Regions from separate parts of the Shewanella sp. FJAT-51649 genome, predicted to be linked through region 1. Evidence: predicted binding sites of a transcription regulator. Region 1 holds the regulator's gene; each other region holds the start of a gene.

Region 1 (5,143 bases):
TCGGTCGCGAACAAGTTAGCGGCGCTTAGCCAACACTATACTCCGGCAGAATTAGTTCGTGCCTTGCCACAAAGTCTAGCCAATATGCTTGATAATCAAGGTGATGATATCGTTAAGCAAGGTGGTGTTGTGGCATTGGTTGGCCCAACGGGTGTGGGGAAGACCACTTCCTTAGCCAAATTAGCGGCTCGCTTCGCCGCCCATCATGGCGCAGACCAAGTCGCTTTGATTACTACAGATCATTATCGTATTGGCGCCTATGAGCAATTGGCCACCTATGGCAAAATTATGGGCTGTCCCGTTAAGCAAGCCCATGATCTTGCTGAGCTAGAGCAAATTCTGTATCAGTTCAGAAATCGCAAGCTAGTATTGATAGATACTGCGGGGATGGGCCAACGAGATATGCGGCTTTACCAGCAACTTGATAATTTAACTGCAAATAGCAGAATACCTATCCGCAGTTATCTGGTACTGTCTGCCACAGGACAGCGCCGCGTGCTACAAGATGCTGTAAATCACTTTAAACGCATTCCCTTATCTGGTGTTGTACTCACCAAACTCGATGAATCCGTGTCGTTAGCGGGCGCATTAAGTGTGTTGATCCAAAGTGGGTTGCCATTAAGTTATGTTACGGATGGGCAGCGAGTGCCCGAAGATATGAAAGTCGCCGATACTTTATTGCTCGCAGAGCAGGCGTTAGCGGCCTTAGAAAACACTGAACAACAATCGTTACCAGACACAGCGTGGTCAGATAATATGACCTGTGCATTTGAGTAGAGTTATGACCCTGGATCAAGCAAGTGGTTTACGTATGATGAATCAACCCTATAACGAAAAAGTGAAAGTAATCGCGGTTACGGGTGGTAAAGGTGGCGTGGGTAAAACCAGCGTGTCCATCAATACCGCAGTAGCATTAGCCGAAAAGGGCAAGCGTGTCTTAGTGCTTGATGCCGACCTTGGCTTAGCAAACGTCGATGTCATGTTAGGGATCCGTGCCGAGCGTAACCTTTCCCATGTGCTCTCTGGCGATGCTGAGCTGGATGATATTATTGTCCGCGGTCCTAAAGGCATTGGCATTGTCCCTGCGACCTCTGGTACCCAAGGCATGGTCGAATTGAGTCCTGCACAACATGCGGGTTTAATTCGTGCATTCAGTGAGATGCGTACCCAGTTTGATATCCTCATCGTGGATACCGCCGCGGGGATTTCAGATATGGTGCTCAGTTTCTCCCGTGCGTCGCAGGATGTGCTAGTCGTTGTCTGCGACGAGCCAACCTCAATCACTGACGCCTATGCGTTAATCAAAATTCTCAGCCGTGAACACGGCGTTTTCCGCTTTAAAATTGTTGCGAATATGGTGCGCAGTTTACGCGAAGGTATGGAATTGTTTGCTAAACTCAGTAAAGTGACCGACCGATTCTTGGACGTGGCACTTGAACTGGTTGCGACCATTCCGTTTGATGAAAACCTTCGCAAATCAGTGCGTAAACAAAAGTTAGTGGTTGAGGCTTATCCTAAGTCTCCAGCGGCTATCGCGTACCATGGCCTAGCGAATAAGATCATGAGCTGGCCGGTACCACAGCAACCTGGTGGGCATTTGGAATTTTTCGTTGAGCGCTTAGTTCAGCGACCAGATTTTCAAGAGGAAAAAACGAGTGAATAAAGCCGCAGCGTATACTTGTTTAGACAGTAAAACGTCAATCGTTGAACAGTATGCACCGTTGGTTAAAAGAATTGCACATCACTTGCTCGCCAGATTACCTGCCTCAGTGCAGCTCGATGACTTGCTTCAAGCGGGGATGATGGGACTATTAGAAGCATCATCCAAGTTTGATGGTGGCAAAGGTGCAAAGTTTGAAACCTTCGCCGGCATACGGATCCGTGGCGCCATGTTGGATGAGATCCGTCGTGGCGACTGGGTTCCCCGTTCTGTTCATCGTAATAATCGTCGAGTTGCTCAAGCCATTGATGAGTTAGAGCAAGTGCTGGGTCGTGATGCGCGCGACACAGAAATTGCAGAAAAACTTGATATGACGCTCGATGAGTACCATCATATTCTTAACGATGTTTCTGTTGGTAAAATCATAGGGATAGAGGACTTAGGCGTATCGCAGGATATACTCACTCCGAGCGATAATGTGAGCGATGGAACATTTGAAGCATTAGCAGAAACCCAGTTTCATTCAGCACTCGTCGAGGCGATAAAATTATTGCCCGAAAGAGATGCGCTAGTGCTATCGTTATACTACGATGAAGCATTGAATTTAAAAGAAATTGGCGCCATTCTTGAGGTAAGCGAATCGCGAGTTAGCCAGATATTAAGTCAGGCAATGTTGCGACTCAAAGGCAAACTCAAGCATTGGACATAAGTATAATTATTGATTGAGCACAGAATGTCGGCTCACCGGAGGAAACCTTGGACAAGAATATGAAGATTCTCATCGTTGATGACTTTTCGACAATGAGACGTATCATCAAGAACTTGTTGCGAGACTTGGGCTTTAACAATACCCAAGAAGCAGACGACGGCTCAACCGCGCTGCCCATGCTGCAAAAGGGCGACTTTGATTTTGTCGTTACAGATTGGAACATGCCTGGTATGCAAGGGATTGACTTGCTGAAGGCCATCCGCGCTGATGATTCTCTAAAGCATTTACCCGTATTAATGGTTACCGCAGAAGCAAAACGTGAACAAATCATCGCTGCCGCACAAGCTGGCGTGAATGGTTATGTGGTTAAACCTTTTACCGCAGCAACACTTAAAGAGAAGTTAGATAAAATATTCGAACGACTCGCTTAAGCAAGGATGAGCTATGAAGTCACAAACATCAGGGCTCATTACGCTCGAGAAGGCTCAGCGTTTAGTTGAACTATTAAGCGCGAATGATCAAACTCAAGCAGATGATTTATTTAGGGAACTCGCGGCTCCACTCCAACGGGAGCTCTTTGATGAAGTTGGTAAACTAACCAGACAGCTTCACAGCGCATTGATGGATTTCCAAGTCGATAATCGTCTGGTTGAACTAGCTAATACAGAAATCCCCGACGCTAAGGAAAGGTTAAGTTATGTCATTGACATGACTGAGCAGGCAGCGAATAAAACCATGGATGCGGTGGAGGAGTGCTTGCCATTAGCCAATGCATTAACCGCGAATATCCAGCAGGTGATGCCATCTTGGGACAAATTAATGCGTCGTGAAATCGCCTTGAGCGATTTTAAAGCGCTTTGCCACAATGTGCAGCATTTGATGTCACGTAGCGAATTGGATTCCAATCGCTTACGCGAATTGCTTAACCAGATTTTGATGGCGCAGGATTTTCAGGACCTGACTGGACAAATGATCCGTCGGGTGATCGATCTAGTGATGGAAGTTGAAAGTAATCTGGTGTCTATGCTGACAGTATTTGGTGAGCAACCCGTGATTGAGAGTCAGATTACTCAGAAAAATAATATTGAAGCTGAAGGACCGATAATGAATGCCGAGCTTCGTCAAGACGTCGTTACCGGTCAAGATGAAGTCGATGATCTGCTGTCGAGTCTGGGTTTCTAACTGGGAGTCAATTTGATGGCCTTTGATGTAGATGAAGAGATACTCCAGGACTTTTTAATTGAAGCGGGCGAAATTCTCGAGTTGCTGCAAGAGCAGCTGGTCGCGCTTGAAAACAATCCTGATGATACTAACTTGCTAAATGCCATTTTCAGGGGGTTTCATACTGTAAAGGGCGGTGCGGGTTTCCTTAGTCTCACTCCCATGGTGGATGTCTGTCACGAAGCAGAAAACACCTTCGATTTATTACGCACAGGCAAGCGCAGTGTCTCTGCCGAGTTAATGGACATCATTCTTCAGGCTGTCGATGCGATTAACACTATGTTTGCTCAAACCCAACAAGGCGAGCAACAAGACCCAGCAGATCCTGCATTATTGGCTAAATTGAAAATGCTCAGCTCCGGTGAACCGCTTCCTTCCGAATCGGGTCAAAGTAGTGCCGAAGTTGAACCATTGCCAGAACCAGAATCAGAACCCGAACCTGTCATAGAAACTGTGGTTGAAGTCGCCGCCGTTGAAATGCCAGTCGATAAATTAGAGCTTTCAGATTCCAGTATCGATGAAATCGATGAAGCGGAGTTTGAAGCCTTACTCGATGCGTTGCACGGTGCCGGAAAAGGCCCTGGCGTCTCTGCGCCTCAAGCCGATGCTGCCCCTGCTGTGCAAAATGTCAGTAAGCCTCAAGCGACATCCGCAAGCGCTAGCGATGATATTACCGATGATGAGTTTGAAGCACTGCTCGATGAGCTGCACGGCTCTGGTAAGTTTAAAGGTAAAGTGGAAGAAGCTGCCAAGCCAAAAGTAGAAACGGTTGTCGCTGCACCAACGCCTGCCGCTCCCGCTGTTGATTCGGACGAAATCACCGAAGATGAGTTCGAGCGTCTCCTCGATGAGTTACACGGTAAAGGCGGTGCACCGGCAAAAGTGACTGCGAAAGCCGAGCCAGCGAAAGCACCTCCAAGTGCCGCTGTGCCTTCACCGCCTGCCGCTCCCAAGGCCAGTGTTGCTGCACCAGCAACACCTCCCGCGGTAAAAGCCAAAACTGATGTTGCGGTTGCTGAAAAAGCCCCTGCTAAAGCGGCCGCAGCAGCGTCTGCCAACGTACCTCAGGGTGAGACAACCGTTCGCGTCGATACCGCCAGACTCGACCAAATCATGAACATGGTCGGCGAGTTAGTGTTAGTGCGTAACCGCTTATTGAGCTTAGGCATTAGTCGTGATGACGAGGAAATGTCTAAGGCGCTGGCGAATTTAGATTTGGTGACAGCGGATTTGCAGGGCGCGGTGATGAAAACCCGCATGCAACCCATCAAGAAAGTCTTTGGTCGCTTCCCTCGGGTTGTACGCGACTTAGCCCGTACTCTGAATAAAGAAATCGATTTAGTCCTTGTGGGCGAAGAGACCGACCTCGATAAAAACTTAGTTGAGGCGCTTGCTGACCCGTTAGTGCACTTAGTGCGTAACTCGGTAGACCATGGCATTGAAATGCCTAATGACCGTGAGGCCTGCGGCAAGCCAAGAACAGGCACCATCACGCTGTCGGCAAGTCAAGAGGGTGACCATATCCTGCTGAAAATCGAAGACGATGGCGCAGG
Region 2 (5,143 bases), 990 kb from region 1:
GAAAAAGGTTATCGCCAAGCGTCACTGGGTAAAGTGGCTGAACCCAAAGCTAAACGTTATCAAGCCGATGCGGCGCAGCTGAGCCATGATATCGACAAGCTCGAGAAGCAAATGCATGAGCATGCGCGTAACTTGGAGTTTGAACAGGCGGCGGCCCTGCGTGATGAGGTGAAACGTTTACGGGAGTTGCTGATCACCGCCTAACAAAATCTGTACCTTAGCTAGTTAGACGTAGGACTGCGATGTTAATCAAGCAGATACCAAGGTTCACTACCTAATAAAAAGCCGCCAACATAACAATGTGAGGCGGCTTTTTATTGTATGAATTAATCAAAATAGTAGGTATTAGCGCGACGTTTCCTTGGCTAATCTAGGGCGTGTTGACGTTTCGAGATTAGATTTTGTTCGTTCTGGCAAGCACGTGCTCGCGAAACGAGGAATGATGTGTAGTTATTCTACTCAAATGACGAGTGACAAAGAGCAAGGGCTTGCCAGGCGAACCCTTCGGGCAGCATTTGGCTGGCGTTTCTGCCGCGTTATCGTCCGTTTATGTAGAATAACTACACTGCACGGACTTTGCCTTGCATAAAAGCCAGCCAAACTGCTGCAAAAATAACCCTGAAACGTCAACACGCCCTAGTTCGTTGGTACACAAACACCATAAGTGCGCAGACTAAGCCACAGATCAGGCCGACTAAATGCGCCTCGGTGGCAACGCGTGCACCAATCATGGCGGTCACATCATCACTGGCGCCATAGAACTGTTCATGGCCGACTTTAACTATCACGCCGAGCAGCAGCAAATAACCCGAGCGCAGATGACGGCGAATATCTTGCACCGCACCAAAGGTGAATAGGCCGTGTAACATGCCACTCAGCCCCACATAACCTAATAGCTGCGGATAGCCCAGATACAGGCCAATGCCTTCAAATAGACAAAGTAGGATAAACAGCGCGGTTAAGCCCTTGAGCTGGTAATGAAAGTGATGCAAAAACAACACTACCCATAATCCCGCGAGGTTCATCAGCAGGTGCCAATGATTGGTATGCAGCAGATTGCCTGTGATCAGGCGCCACCACTGGCCGTCACTGATGGCGCTGCGGCGATAGGCGAGCAGGTTATCTATGCTCGGGGTAAAAAGTCCCACAACATACAAGAGCGCGCAGAGCAGGCTGACAATAAGCGCCAACCAATAGGGGCCGAGTTTTTTTAACGTCACCAGTCTCACGCTTGCGGTTTACCCGTTTCAGTTGCCTTGTCGAGCGAGGCCATTACCTCTGCTTTATTTTGCAGGTAATCCTCTAAGCCCCGTTTGCGAAGATGGCAGGCTGGGCAGTCACCGCAACCATCACCGACAATGCCGTTATAACAGGTCAGGGTATGGTGGCGAACTAAATCGAGCTGCTGGTATTTATCGGCCAGCGCCCAGGTTTGGGCCTTGTTGAGCCACATTAATGGGGTGATGATCTCAAGCTTTTTGTCCATGCCTTGCACCAGTGCCGATTCCATCGCGCGCACAAAGTCGTGGCGACAGTCGGGATAACCCGAAAAATCGGTTTCGCAGACACCGGTAATAATCGCCTCGGCTCCTAATTGATAGGCGTAGATCCCCGCCAAAGTCAAAAACAGGATATTACGGCCAGGTACAAAGGTATTGGGTAAGCCATTTTCCATTAATTCGTGGGATACGGGGATCGCATCGCGGGTGAGGGCAGAAATCGCTAACTCATTGAGTAAGCTCACATCCATCACCTTATGGCTAGTGATCTTTAAGCGCTTGGCAAGGGATTTAGCAACTTCAATTTCTTCACGGTGACGCTGACCATAATCGAAGGTGATCCCGTGGACTTCATCAAACTGAGTTAAGGCTTGAATAAGACAAGTCGTTGAGTCTTGTCCGCCACTGAAAACCACTACCACCTTTGAAACTGACGCTGCTGACATAGGATCCACTTAAATTGACACATAAAATAGGGTGTAAGTGTAACTCAGGCGCTAGGGCTTGCAAACTCTTTGCTGGCGCGTGGCGACGGGAATATCGCTCTTGGGATCACTCTGTCTGAGGCGGTAAAAACTTGCAGCTGCAGCTAAAATCCTCTATAAATGCCGCCCCAGAAAAACGGAACGCAAGCATGAATTACCCAGTCAACGAAGTCTTTGAAACCATTCAAGGTGAAGGTGTCTTTACCGGAGTCCCCGCCATTTTTGTGCGATTACAGGGCTGCCCTGTGGGATGTGCTTGGTGTGATACCAAACAGACTTGGGATCTGCTTGAGGAAAACAAGGTGTTACCCGAACAAGTGATCACCGTCGATGGTTCTGTGGGGCGCTGGGCTAACCATACGGCGCAGAGTCTTATCGAGGCGTTCAACGCTAAGGGATATACGGCGCGCCATGTGGTGATCACTGGCGGTGAGCCTTGCATGTACGATCTGCATGAATTAACCCACACGCTTCATGCTGCCGGCTTTGCCACTCAAATCGAGACCAGTGGCACCTTTGATGTGAAGTGCGATGCTGATACCTGGGTGACTGTCTCGCCAAAGATCAATATGAAAGGGGGTTATAAGGTGTTAGCGCAGGCCTTGACCCGCGCCAACGAGATAAAGCACCCAATAGCAACCGAAAATCATATCGTCGAACTCGATGAGTTACTCAAAGGGATTGATGTGTCAGCGAAAACTATTTGTCTGCAACCCATCAGCCAAAAACCAAGGGCGACGGAATTAGCGATGAAGGTGTGTATTGCCCGTAATTGGCGTTTATCGATTCAAACCCACAAATACCTGAATATCGATTAATGGCCACATAGAACTGCAGTATTTTTTAATGCTCAGAAATAGTTTTAACGCTCCGAATGGGGCGTTTTTTATCAGCAAAATCCATGGATGAAAAGCAATAGGGTTAAGCGATAGAATAAGCTTGAATAGCGGGAGTACGAGTAAGAAAAATTGGGGAATAACGCGAGATAAAGTGTGAGATAAGAAAGAAGTGGTGGAGGGAGAAGGATTCGAACCTTCGAAGGCGGAGCCGTCAGATTTACAGTCTGATCCCTTTGGCCACTCGGGAACCCCTCCACATATTTTCTTCAACTTTTAACTCTGACTCATTAAGACGAATTTAAAAGTTATCTTAAATCTTGGCCGGATTTAAGGGTAAAGCAAGTTTGCAGCAGACTAACGATTGTCTAACCATACAAGATAAAAGTGGTGGAGGGAGAAGGATTCGAACCTTCGAAGGCGGAGCCGTCAGATTTACAGTCTGATCCCTTTGGCCACTCGGGAACCCCTCCACGAGTATCTTTTATAGCATCGCTAATTGTTAGTGCAAATGGTGGAGGGAGAAGGATTCGAACCTTCGAAGGCGGAGCCGTCAGATTTACAGTCTGATCCCTTTGGCCACTCGGGAACCCCTCCTCAATTGCGGCCGCCATAGTAGTCAGAAACGTTTGGCATGTAAAGTCTAAATATGAAAATTTTCCTAAAGTTCTGGTTCAACTGGTCGATTAACTAACAACGAGTTGTTTTAATGATGTTTTTTTATGCAAATCGATGTTCCTTTAATCAACGAAGCCCAAATTGGCTCCCGCTTAAATGCGGCAATCGAACACAACAGGCGAGGAGAGTTCGCCCTGTTGTTATCGCTATTGTCGGCAGACGCGAGGGACATGGCGCAGTTTCAATGGCAAAAAGAGCTCGATAATGCAGAAAAATTGCAACGTCAGTTTGAGTTACCCCCAAAACAAGCGCTTGTGGCGGATTTATCGACGGATAACAATGTTACCGACAATAGTGCTGTTTTTGCCGAGCAAGGGGCGAGGGCGTTTCAACTGCAGCAGGCATTGCGCCCTGAAGCCTTAGTGATCCGCGGTGGCGAGCCTATCGCCATGGCTGAAGCCTTAAGTAATTGCGATCTCACCACACGCCTGCGCCAACGTGGGCAATTGCCATCCCCTAAAATGGACATCATGCATTTTGCCGATCAACTGGCGATTCAACGTAACTTGGTGCCGTTATTAGCCAGCGCCTAGCCAATATGTCGTCTTACCTCCAAGTCGCTTTCGGGCTGTTGAGGAAGATTCAGTCTTTAAAAGTACATCTAGGCTTTAAGGGACCTGTTGACCAAATAGCCATCAACTGTGTCGATACACAATAATAAGCGTGAGCTAAAGCTGAGTCTCTGACATCACAGTTATCTATAATAAGGCGTTAATGATGCAGCTTTAAGTTGATGCATCACCCTTAAATGCAGCTGTATAGCGATTAATGAGGAAAAACAGATGAAAGGTATCATTGCAGGACAAGCGGCTACCGTAAACGACACTTGCACCGATTGTGGCAGTTTTGTGGATATTGGCGCTGTGATTGATGAGCAGGATACAATGCTGGAGTTATCCTTTGCGGGTGCTCAGGCTGAGGTCGAAGCCAGCAAGATGCTGGAACGGGCTCAAGCACGCTTTAGCCAAACCCAAGGAAACATTGTCAAGAATGACGCGGGCGTTACCCTCAAGCTGGTCTTCGATGTGAGTGTCGAGAAGATGATTTTCCAATTAGAGAACGGGCTGTAAGCATAAAACCCTGCGGTAAATGTTGATTCATTTGTAATAAATTGTGCTCGATGTTGCTGTTTGAAATGCCAATGTGTAATCTGCATCGACAAAAATATTCAGGATTGGCGCAATTAGCACGCTGAAATGAGTAGTGCTACTCGCTGTAGTATCTGTGTTACCCAACACGATGTTTTGTAGGGATTAGAGTGAAGCGACGTCAACATCAGCACTTATTAGAGTCTTTAGTTCATTCTACGGCTAAGCAGCAGGGCGACTTTACGAAAACCGCAGAGCTAGCAACAGAGCTACTCTGTGAGAATTTAGCCGTTTCTCTGGTGTCGGTTTGGATTTTTTCTGCCGATCAATCTAGCCAATCCCTCGTCGCGCAATTTGGCGCAATGGCTCTACAAGACACTTACCGCCCCTCGCAGTTGCAGTCGCTGCCTCGTTATTTAAATGAACTCAAAAATCATCGCCATATCGATGCGGGTAATACCCTTATCGATCCACGCTTGACTGAGTTAGTCGATAACTACTTTATCCCTCGGCAAATTTTATCTAGCCTTGAGATTGGCATTCGCATTAATGGTCAT
Region 3 (5,143 bases), 2.3 Mb from region 1:
GTGAACATAATCGCCGTGAGACCCATAGAGGCCGCCGCTCAACAGACCACTAGTGCCTTTTACGCTGGGCGAGTTTCCACAAACGCGGGGAGATCGCGCATCTCACTAAACCAGAGCGAGGTCGCTGGAGCCACTTTACGCCAATCGAGCTCTGGATGTCTGAAATCCACATAATCTAATAAGCAGATTAAGGCTAATTGCGGTGCCTGAATCGTTGCCTGAGTAATCACACTCTGATGTTCCATTTGCATCAAACCGCGCAGCAGCGCTTGCTCAAAACGTGATGTCCAAAAGGCCGATCTGACCCCTTCTTCTTCACGCATTTGTTCTTGGCGCAATTTTACCGCGCTATCGATCAGGCCTTTGATCATCGAATATTGGCATTGCAATACCCAGTTATTCACTTGGCCGCCAAACATCTGCTGCTCACCTAATTCGGCGTCTAAATAGCGCATAATCACTTCGCTATCGAAGATAGGTACGCCATCGTTGGTGATGAGGCAAGGGATCTGTCCAAGCGGATTAACATCGAGCAGCTCGGCGGTGTTTTCCATCGGGTTGACTAAGACTTCTTCGATATCCTTAATCCCTAAATAACGGATTAATGTGCGAACACAGCGAGCATAGGGTGAAGCGAGGGAGCAGAGCAACTTCATCAAAAAATCCTTCTATATGACTGACATTAAAACGATTAATAAAAATTATTTATCACAAACACTCAATACACTACCAATATTTCTCGACGGTAATTTGTCCCGGTGCGCGGCGTAGGTTTTTAGCTAATCCCTTGTCGAGCAACGCAGCCTGCGCGCCGCTGATCATCCCCGGATTACCACAAATCATCACCTGCGAATCCGCAGCATTGATAGTTAACCCCACTTTACGCTCAATTTCGCCCGAGACGAGACCATCGGGAATACGGCATTGCAGTGCATCGTCGACCTTTTCACGGGTGACGGTTAAACACAGGATAAACTGATCAGGATATTGCGCGGCATAAGCCTTTATTTTATCGAGGTAGGCTAAGTCTTTAGCTTCGCGGACACCATAGACAAGCACGACTTTTTCGAAACGCTGCCAAGGCTCGGCCGTATCTAGCATAGATAAGAATGGCCCCACGGCCGTCCCCGTGGCTAACAACCATAAGTGCCGACCTTGCCCTGCTCCCTTAGGGATCTCATCCAAGGTCATAAAGCCTGTGGCGGTTGGGGTGATCTCAATTTCATCCCCGATGGCAAGATTCTGTAATTGTGGGGATAACAGCCCTTCTTCTACGGCGACAGCCAAGATTTCGGCATAGGGTTTATCGGGGGAATTCACGAGGGAATAGGCTCTAGCGACACGTTTATCATCTTGTACTTGGCTGAGTTTAATAAATTGACCCGGAATAAAGGGCGCCAGTTCGGCCGCTATCCGCAGCGAAAATAATTTATCACTCCAATCAATACGTTCGATAACCCGTCCCCTAGTCCACATAACTCGCCCTCAAGCAAAACGTTAAATAGATCCCTAGCATAGACTGTTATCTGCGCAACAAAAACCCCTTATTGCAAGGGGCTTAAAACAAGGGAAATGGCAACAAGATAGAGTACTAAGCGCGGGACATTATGCGCTAGCCGTTTGCGCCTCATCAGGTTTCTTATTGAAGCTATCCCTAAAGGCCTGCAATCCTTCTTGCACTAAACCATAGGTTTTATCGACGCCATCGGCAATATCCCCTTGCAACACTTTAAGGCCAGACAAAATATCTCGAGCCTCCTTAAAACCATTGTCGATAGCGCCGCCGATAATGCTCATAAAACTGTCGAGCTGCTCATCCAAACTCATATTTGAATTTTGCTGTTGGTGAATGCTAAAAAACTGGGTTGCAAAACTCACAATCCGATCGGCAGTCGCTTCGGGGGAAGTATCGACGTTATTGTCATAGGCGGTTTGAATGGCATTTTCGCCCATCGAAGGGGCTAACTCTTTGTTTATCGCTTCAATTGCCGCGCGATAAAGTAACGCCATGGATTGATCACCGGATTTTAAACTCACATCTTCCTGCGCCGACAGAATCGCCTGATTCATTAACTGCTTACTGGTTTGTTGTGCAGTTTGCTTAGATGCTGCTTCCACATTTTTCGTCTTTTCAGCATTGGCAGGCACGTTTTCGGCATACTTGCGGTGGGACGAAGAAGCGCTCTGTACCTGTGCAGGGTTGTTAATTTCCATGATACAAAATCCATTCAATTTGGGGTGACTCTATTATCGACCAAAATTTGAGCAACTTTAGTATTTTTCTCAATTGCAGTACCATCACAATCTAAGGCAATGATACCCATAATGAATCTATTCGCCTCAGCGTCACACTTGCATGCGCTCATCAGATAAGGATATACGGCATGGCAACTCCCCAATGGCTAGCAGTGGTTACTCACTCCTTGCGAACCATCCGCTTAAATAAACTTCGGCTATCACACACTCTACTGTTAGGCCTGTTACTCTTTACCAGCATAGGACTCAGCCCCATCAATCAAGCTTTTGCCGATAATCGATTGATTATTTTGGTAAGGCATGCCGAAAAAGCCGACGCTCCAGCAGGCGATCCGTCCCTTTCCGATGATGGTCATGCACGTGCCCTCGCGCTGGTTAGCGCCTTGCAAAGGACGCAGATCTCGCAACTGATCGCGACCCAATATCAAAGAACTCAGCAAACCTTGTTGCCTATGTCTTCGGAGCGGCATCTGCCTATTACTGTAGTCGCAGCCGAAAAACCACTCGAAGCCCATATCCAGCAAATCGTTGAACAAGTACATGCCGTGAAAGATAACAGCTTAATCGCGGGGCATTCCAATACCGTCCCACTGATCATCAAGGCTCTTGGCGGCCCAGAAATCCCCACCATAGCTGAAGATGATTACAGCCAGCTGTTTTTACTCTCCATCCATGATGGACAGCCGGCGAGCCTTATCTCCACCCGTTATGGACACGAATAGAGGATAACAAGATGCAAGAATTGAATTGGTTTATGTGGGGACTGGATCTCTTCTCAGGGCTATTTTTAATCCTAGTGGGCTTTGTCGTTCTGGCGATTGTGTATATGTATATCGCCGACAAGCTACAAACCAAACAGGCCGTGCGCCACAACTACCCTGTGATAGGTCGCTTTAGGTATTTATTTGAGAAACAAGGCGAGTTTTTTAGACAATACTTTTTCGCACAGGACAGGGAAGAATTGCCCTTTAACCGCGCCGAGCGAAGCTGGGTATATCGAGCCGCGAAAAACGTCGACAGAACCATCGCCTTTGGCTCGACGCGCCCGCTAGACAGCACAGGCGCCATCATGTTTATGAATACCGCCTTTCCTACTCAAGATGAAGATATCACGCCAATTCTGCCTCAAACCATTGGCCCCCATTGCCGCGAGCCCTACACCACTAAGGCCATTTGCCATATCTCCGCCATGAGCTTCGGCGCCCTGTCACGCCCTGCCGTCACCGCCTTATCCCACGGCGCAGCACAGGCGGGATGTTGGTTAAATACCGGAGAAGGTGGCTTAAGCCCTTACCATTTAAAAGGTGGCTGCGACTTAGTCTTTCAAATTGGTACCGCTAAATACGGTGTACGTAATGAGCACGGCCATTTAGACGATGACAAGCTCAAAGAAATCGCCGCACATCCCGAAGTTAAAATGTTTGAAATCAAAATGAGCCAAGGAGCCAAACCAGGCAAGGGCGGTATCTTGCCGGGGATAAAAGTCACCGAGGAGATAGCCAAAATTCGCGGTATCCCGCAGGGCCATGATTCCATTAGCCCCAATGGCCATATCGAGTTTAAAAATGTGGGCGATATTCTGGATATGATTGCCAGAGTACGTGAGGTCACGGGTAAACCCACCGGCATTAAAGCCGTACTTGGGGACGTGCAATGGCTCGAAGATTTTTGCGATGAAATTGAGCGCCGTGGCGAAGCCTCTGCCCCCGACTTTTTTACCTTAGACAGTGCTGACGGCGGCACGGGCGCCGCCCCTCAACCCTTAATGGATTATGTGGGCTTGCCCCTTAAAGAGAGTTTACCCATATTAGTCAATATCTTAATTCAGCGAGGGCTGCGTAAACGCATTAAAGTGATCGCCTCAGGCAAACTCATAGTACCATCGAGGGTTGCTTGGGCACTGGCCTTGGGTGCAGATTTTATCGCCTCGGCCCGTGGCAATATGTTTGCCCTCGGATGTATTCAAGCGCTGCAATGCAACAAGGATACCTGTCCGACGGGCATCACGACTCACAATAAGAAGTTGCAACAAGGTCTTGATCCTAGAGATAAATCAACGCGGGTCGCTAATTATAACCATAACCTACACCACGATTTAGCCCTGATCGCCCACTCCTGTGGCGTGACAGAGCCTAGGCAACTCAAGCCGTCCCATGTGAGGATTGTGCTCGAGAGTGGCTTGTCGGTTTCGCTGGATAAGTACTATTCCCATATCAATCAATAGTTAACTTGACATTGTATGCATTTTGTACGACTTTCGTCTAAAGTTAATTTAGCAAAAGGTAATTTGAACGCGTATCACAAAAGGGGTAAGATCCGTGATACACGCTTGAGATTAAACAACTGCATATTAAGTTAAGGAAACACTGTGAAAGCAAGCTTTGTAAGCCATATGCCAGACAGTAAAACTGCCAGCACAAGCTGTAAGAGCTGTAATCGCTTGACTGAGATCGAAGGCGAATTAGTGTGTTTTCGTGAAGGCCAAGTGATTCGACTCACTAAAATTGACGAATCGACCACCAAATTCAATCTGTTATGTGAAGGTTGGAAGGCTGGAAAACCAAAGGGAATATAATTTCTTATATTCCCTATTCCCTATTTCGTTTGTCTCATCGCTTAATTCAGGCCACGAACATCCGCGTTATATTCATTAGTTCTACGAATAATCCCTGCTAATTCAAGTTCTTGATTCATTTTTGCTAGCGTTAAACGTCTTGTGGTCACTTTAAGGCCTGCGTTTAACTCTGCGTGAATGCGTTGTAGCGAATCATAATCTACACCGCGCTTTTTAAGGGTTGCCATAATCGCAAACCAATCTGTGCTTACTTTCTCTTCTCTGCCTTCAATATTGACTCTTAATGCCATATTTTCCATGCCAAGCACCTCT
Region 4 (5,143 bases), 1.8 Mb from region 1:
GCGGCACTGATGGATGTGCCTGAATGCCCCACGCTAAAGGTGTCGTATTCACTTTCTTCCCGCCAAGGGAAAGGGTGTAAGCCGTTCTTTTGCCTAATGGTGTGCATTCTGTCGCGGCGACCGGTGAGGATTTTATGGGGATAGGCTTGGTGGCCAACGTCCCAAATCAAACGATCAAACGGGGTGTTATAGACATAATGCAGGGCGACAGTCAGTTCGACCGTGCCGAGTCCAGAGGCAAAATGTCCGCTGGACATGCCAACGGACTTAAGAAGAAACTCCCGCAACTCATCGGCCAATTGAGGTAACAGGGCCTGAGGAAGCTGGCGGAGTTCATTAGGAGTGTTGGCCTGAGCCAACACGGGAAACTGTGAAATGTCCAAACTCATAGCGAGATACTTCGTCTCTTATTATATTCTTCGCTCAATGATATAGCGGGCGAAGTCTGCGATTAACTGGCTATTGTATGGCAATTTAGCCAGCGCTGATAGTGCCTCTTGGATCAGTTGCGCGGCGGTGTCTTTGGCGCCTTGCAGTCCAAGTAGTTGCGGAAAAGTACTCTTGTTGGACTCGGCGTCAGAGCCTTGGGGTTTGCCGAGTTCTTCCGTGGTGGCAATGATGTCCAGAATATCGTCTTGCACTTGGAAGGCAAGTCCTACCGCATGGGCAAATTCCATCATAGTCTGATATTCATCTTTTGGCGCATTAGCGGCGATCAGGGCTAACTCAACGGCGCAGCTGATAAGGGCGCCCGTTTTCATATTATGCAGTTGAGTTAAGGCCTTAAGGTCGATGAGCTTATCAGTTGAGGCTAAGTCAATCGCTTGGCCGCCACACATACCACGGTAACCCGAGGCTTTCGCCAGCGCTCTCACCATGGCGATATGCTGCTCGCTGCTGATCCCCGGCACGGCTTCGGTAACAATTTCAAAGGCTAAGGTTTGCAGTGCATCCCCAGCAAGGATGGCGGTGGCTTCATCGAAGGCGATATGCACTGTGGGCTGACCACGACGAAGGTCGTCATCGTCCATGGCGGGTAAATCGTCATGAATTAACGAATAAGCATGAATACACTCAATGGCGGCGGCGCTGGCGTCGAGCTTTTCAAGCGGCACGCCAAACATTTGCCCCACACTGTAAACCAAGAAGGGACGGATACGCTTACCGCCTAATAGCGCGCCGTGGGTCATGGCGGCCTTTAATTGCGGCGCAGTGTCTTCGAGTGTGCTGAAACGTTGTTTTAATTGGTCATCAACCCGTAGTTGATATTCTTTTATTGCATTGACTAACACGCTTATTCGCCCTCAACGGCATAGGGAGAGAGGGGCGCATTTTCATCCTGCTTGAGTAAAATGGCCACTTTTTGCTGAGCTTGCTCGAGTTTTGCTTGGCTGTTACGCACCAGATTGATGCCACGTTCAAATTGTTTTAACGCATCATCCAGAGAGACATCGCCCTGTTCTAATTCGGCAACGATGCGCTCGAGTTCACCAAGGGATTCTTCAAAACTGAGATTTTCGGGTTTCTTCGCCACGTTAATAATTCCTTTGAAAGAGCGGACACAAGGTATATCAGGGCGACTCAAGGGTCAAATTCAGTCGACGGATATTTGCTCAATAGCACGCTTTGTTGCTGAATTTTTTTCAGAAAATAGAAATTGTCGCTAAACTTGCTTAGTGCTTGTCCGATAAATGACAATAATAGCATTATGCTTTTAATCATCCTTTGACATCATAGAGTAAGGCTCAGGTTAAAACCAAAGTGTAATCCCTATGCGGATGACATTTTGTGTTATTTTGCGAATAGAGTCAGTATCATGTCGTTTATACCGAATATTGAGGAGCCGTTGTGGATTTAGCTACAGTTATAGGACTAGTCGGGGGCTTTGGTTTTATCCTTTGGGCTATGATGACCAGCGGCGGCCTGGCAATCTTTATCGACGTACCCTCAGTGTTTATCGTATTCGGTGGTTCATTCTTCGTCGTAATGATGAAATTCAATCTCAAACAGTTTTTGGGCGCGGTAAAAATCGCCGTCAAAGCCTTTATGTTTAAGATTGATAAGCCTGAAGATCTTATCGAACAATCCGTGACTATGGCGGACGCCGCCCGTAAAGGCGGATTCCTTGCCCTTGAAGAAGCGCAAATTTCCAATAGTTTTATGCAAAAAGCCGTCGATATGTTGGTCGATGGTCACGATGGTGAAGTGGTGCGCGCCGCACTTGAAAAAGACATTGCCCTCACCGAAGAGCGCCATCGCAACGGCATTGCGATTTTTAGGGCATTTGGTGACGTCGGCCCCGCGATGGGGATGATTGGTACCTTAGTGGGCTTGGTGGCCATGTTATCCAACATGTCGGATCCTAAATCGATTGGTCCTTCGATGGCGGTGGCCTTGTTAACGACTCTGTACGGCGCCGTGGTCGCGAACATGGTGTGTATCCCCATTGCCGATAAACTCACCCTACGCATGGGTGAAGAAATGCTGAACCGCAACCTGATTATGGACGCGGTATTAGCCATTCAAGATGGTCAAAACCCGCGGGTGATTGAAGGTTTCTTGAAGAATTATCTTGCTGAAAAACAGCGGAAAATCGATACAACGGACGGAGAGTAGCCCATGGCTAAGTGCAACTGTCCACCGCCCGGAGCGCCGCTCTGGTTGGCAACATTTGCCGATTTGATGTCCCTCTTGATGTGTTTCTTCGTGCTGCTGCTGTCATTCTCCGAAATGGACGTGATGAAGTTTAAGCAGATCGCAGGCTCGATGAAGTATGCCTTCGGGGTGCAAAATAAGGTCGAAGTCAAAGACATTCCTAAGGGGACGTCTGTGATTGCATTGGAGTTTCGTCCTGGCCGTCCCGATCCCACGCCGATTGAAATCATTAACCAACAAACCAACGAAATGACCGAACCCGTATTGGATTATCAAGCGGGCGAAGACGATAGCGCGGGTGGTGTGCAGCAGCAAAATGGTTCGCAGCGGGGCGGTGAAGCCTCGGCGACGGCCCAAGAAACGGCGGATGCGGTCAAAGCGGAAGCCGCAGCGGCGCAGGATAAAATCAATCAGCAAGTGAAGAAAATGGCACAGGAGCTCAATAATGAGATCACCGATGGGGCGATCGAAATTGAGTCACTTGGGCAGCAAATCATTATCCGTATCCGCGAGAAGGGCTCATTTGCCTCGGGATCGGGCTTCCTGCAGCCGCGATTTAAACCTGTGGTGCGCTCGGTCGGTGAATTGCTAAAAGATGTGCCGGGGATTATCACGGTATCGGGTTACACAGATGATATGCAGATAAGCGATGAGCTCTACAGCTCGAACTGGGATCTCTCGAGCAAACGCGCTGTGGCGGTGGCCGATGTGCTGCTGCAAGTGAAAGGCTTCGATCCTAAGCGGATGAAAGTGGTCGGTATGGCGTCGAATAATCCAATCGTGCCCAATGACTCACCTGAAAACCGCGCACGAAATCGTCGAGTTGAGATTGCCATTGAACAGGGTAAAGCCAAAGAATCCGAAGAGATTCAAGTAGGTAAATAGCTTTTAAACCAAATCAGTGATTCGATAAAAACGCCGTGACTTGCTCACGGCTTTTTTATTTGTGATTTTTTGACTATAAGTTCAACTGTGCATAAGCGCACGCCACGAGCAGTCCGAGTGTTGAAACAGGTGCGCCAATCGCCGTGAGTTTGTTATAATCCGGCGATTATTCTTTTAACCAATTTTGCTGTTTACAAAATTGCCCGCGGAAATCCCATGAAGTTTATTGTAAAGCTGTACCCAGAAATCATGATGAAGAGCAAGCCCGTGCGCATGCGCTTCACCAAAATGCTTGAAACCAACATCCGTAACGTGCTCAAAAAAGTTGATGAAGATGCCAAAGTGCAACGTCAATGGGACCGTATTTGGGTAAAGGTGCCAAATGATAAACCTGAATTAGCTCAGGCCTTTGGTGAGCGTTTAGCCTGTATTCCTGGGATCGCCCATGTGGTGCAAGTGGATGAATACAGCTTTACCTCAGTCGACGATATCTACCAGCAAGTCTTACCCGTTTACCGTGACCAAATTGCCGGTAAAACCTTCTGTGTGCGCGTTAAACGCACAGGCTCACACGATTTTAACTCTATCGAAGTCGAGCGTTATGTCGGTGGCGGTTTAAACCAGTTTACCGATGCGATTGGCGTGCGTTTGAAGAACCCAGAAGTGACAGTTAACCTCGAAATCGAGGGTGATAAACTGTATATGGTGACTAAGCGTATCGAAGGCTTAGGCGGCTTTCCTATGGCGACGCAGGAAGATGTATTGTCTTTGATTTCGGGCGGTTTTGACTCAGGCGTGTCGAGCTACCAATTTATTAAGAAGGGCGCTCGTACCCATTACTGTTTCTTCAACCTCGGTGGCGCGCAGCATGAAATTGGCGTGAAACAAGTCGCTTACCATTTGTGGAAAACCTATGGTGAATCCCACAAGGTGAAGTTTGTGTCTGTGCCGTTCGAGCCTGTGGTGGCTGAGATTTTAGAGAAAATCGACAACGGTCAAATGGGCGTGGTGCTCAAGCGTATGATGATGCGCACCGCGGCGCGTATTGCCGAGCGTATGGGCATTCAGGCGATTGTGACAGGTGAGAGTTTAGGCCAAGTATCGAGCCAAACCTTGACCAACTTAAACGTGATTGACCGCTGCACCGATATGCTGATCCTGCGCCCGCTGATCGCCATGGACAAGCAGGACATCATCAACGAATGTCGCCGTATCGGCACCGAAGATTTTGCTAAATCTATGCCCGAATATTGCGGTGTGATTTCGCAAAAGCCAACCGTTAAGGCGGTACTGGCCAAGGTTGAGGCTGAGGAGACCAAATTCTCTGAGGACTTGATTGACCGTATCGTTGAGCAGGCCGTGGCCATTGATATCAGGGAGATAGCAGAACAAATGAATACGCGTATCACTGAAACTGAAACCGTTGTTGCTATCGACACCAATGAAGTGGTGATTGATATTCGCGCCCCAGAGGAAGAAGAGAATAAGCCGCTGGAGATTGAAGGCGTGGAAATCAAGCGCATTCCTTTCTTCAAATTAGCGACTCAGTTTGCCGATCTCGATAAGCAGAAGACTTACCTGCTGTACTGCGAGCGTGGGGTGA

The links. The regulator FliA, encoded in region 1, starts transcription of late flagellar genes. The targets are predictions, from matches to a motif close to CTAAAGNTNNNNNNNNNNNNGCCGATA.
Region 2: the regulator FliA is predicted to act here: its motif matches at 3,482-3,508, upstream of K0H59_RS11295 (VC2046/SO_2500 family protein).
Region 3: the regulator FliA is predicted to act here: its motif matches at 2,249-2,275, upstream of K0H59_RS17765 (DUF5610 domain-containing protein).
Region 4: the regulator FliA is predicted to act here: its motif matches at 1,664-1,690, upstream of pomA (flagellar motor protein PomA).

What each region holds. Positions count from the first base shown of each region.
Region 1 covers NZ_CP080411.1:1,540,135-1,545,277, forward strand. The annotation lists gene flhF (flagellar biosynthesis protein FlhF) at 1-777, shown strand, start outside; gene K0H59_RS07015 (MinD/ParA family protein) at 782-1,663, shown strand; gene K0H59_RS07020 (RNA polymerase sigma factor FliA) at 1,656-2,369, shown strand; gene cheY (chemotaxis response regulator CheY) at 2,417-2,800, shown strand; gene K0H59_RS07030 (protein phosphatase CheZ) at 2,814-3,551, shown strand; gene K0H59_RS07035 (chemotaxis protein CheA) at 3,567-5,143, shown strand, end outside.
Region 2 covers NZ_CP080411.1:2,533,825-2,538,967, reverse strand. The annotation lists gene uvrB (excinuclease ABC subunit UvrB) at 1-204, shown strand, start outside; gene rrtA (rhombosortase) at 627-1,229, opposite strand; gene queC (7-cyano-7-deazaguanine synthase QueC) at 1,226-1,945, opposite strand; gene queE (7-carboxy-7-deazaguanine synthase QueE) at 2,134-2,802, shown strand; tRNA gene K0H59_RS11310 (tRNA-Tyr) at 2,994-3,078, opposite strand; tRNA gene K0H59_RS11305 (tRNA-Tyr) at 3,209-3,293, opposite strand; tRNA gene K0H59_RS11300 (tRNA-Tyr) at 3,333-3,417, opposite strand; gene K0H59_RS11295 (VC2046/SO_2500 family protein) at 3,543-4,031, shown strand; gene K0H59_RS11290 (DUF406 family protein) at 4,281-4,568, shown strand; gene K0H59_RS11285 (bifunctional diguanylate cyclase/phosphodiesterase) at 4,757-5,143, shown strand, end outside.
Region 3 covers NZ_CP080411.1:4,051,169-4,056,311, forward strand. The annotation lists gene K0H59_RS17750 (hypothetical protein) at 1-53, shown strand, start outside; gene K0H59_RS17755 (glutathione S-transferase) at 60-656, opposite strand; gene K0H59_RS17760 (ferredoxin--NADP reductase) at 727-1,476, opposite strand; gene K0H59_RS17765 (DUF5610 domain-containing protein) at 1,606-2,214, opposite strand; gene K0H59_RS17770 (phosphoglycerate mutase family protein) at 2,385-2,978, shown strand; gene K0H59_RS17775 (FMN-binding glutamate synthase family protein) at 2,990-4,480, shown strand; gene K0H59_RS17780 (hypothetical protein) at 4,625-4,831, shown strand; gene K0H59_RS17785 (hypothetical protein) at 4,873-5,130, opposite strand.
Region 4 covers NZ_CP080411.1:3,299,528-3,304,670, reverse strand. The annotation lists gene dxs (1-deoxy-D-xylulose-5-phosphate synthase) at 1-389, opposite strand, end outside; gene ispA ((2E,6E)-farnesyl diphosphate synthase) at 411-1,292, opposite strand; gene xseB (exodeoxyribonuclease VII small subunit) at 1,295-1,534, opposite strand; gene pomA (flagellar motor protein PomA) at 1,849-2,616, shown strand; gene K0H59_RS14615 (flagellar motor protein MotB) at 2,620-3,540, shown strand; gene thiI (tRNA uracil 4-sulfurtransferase ThiI) at 3,757-5,143, shown strand, end outside.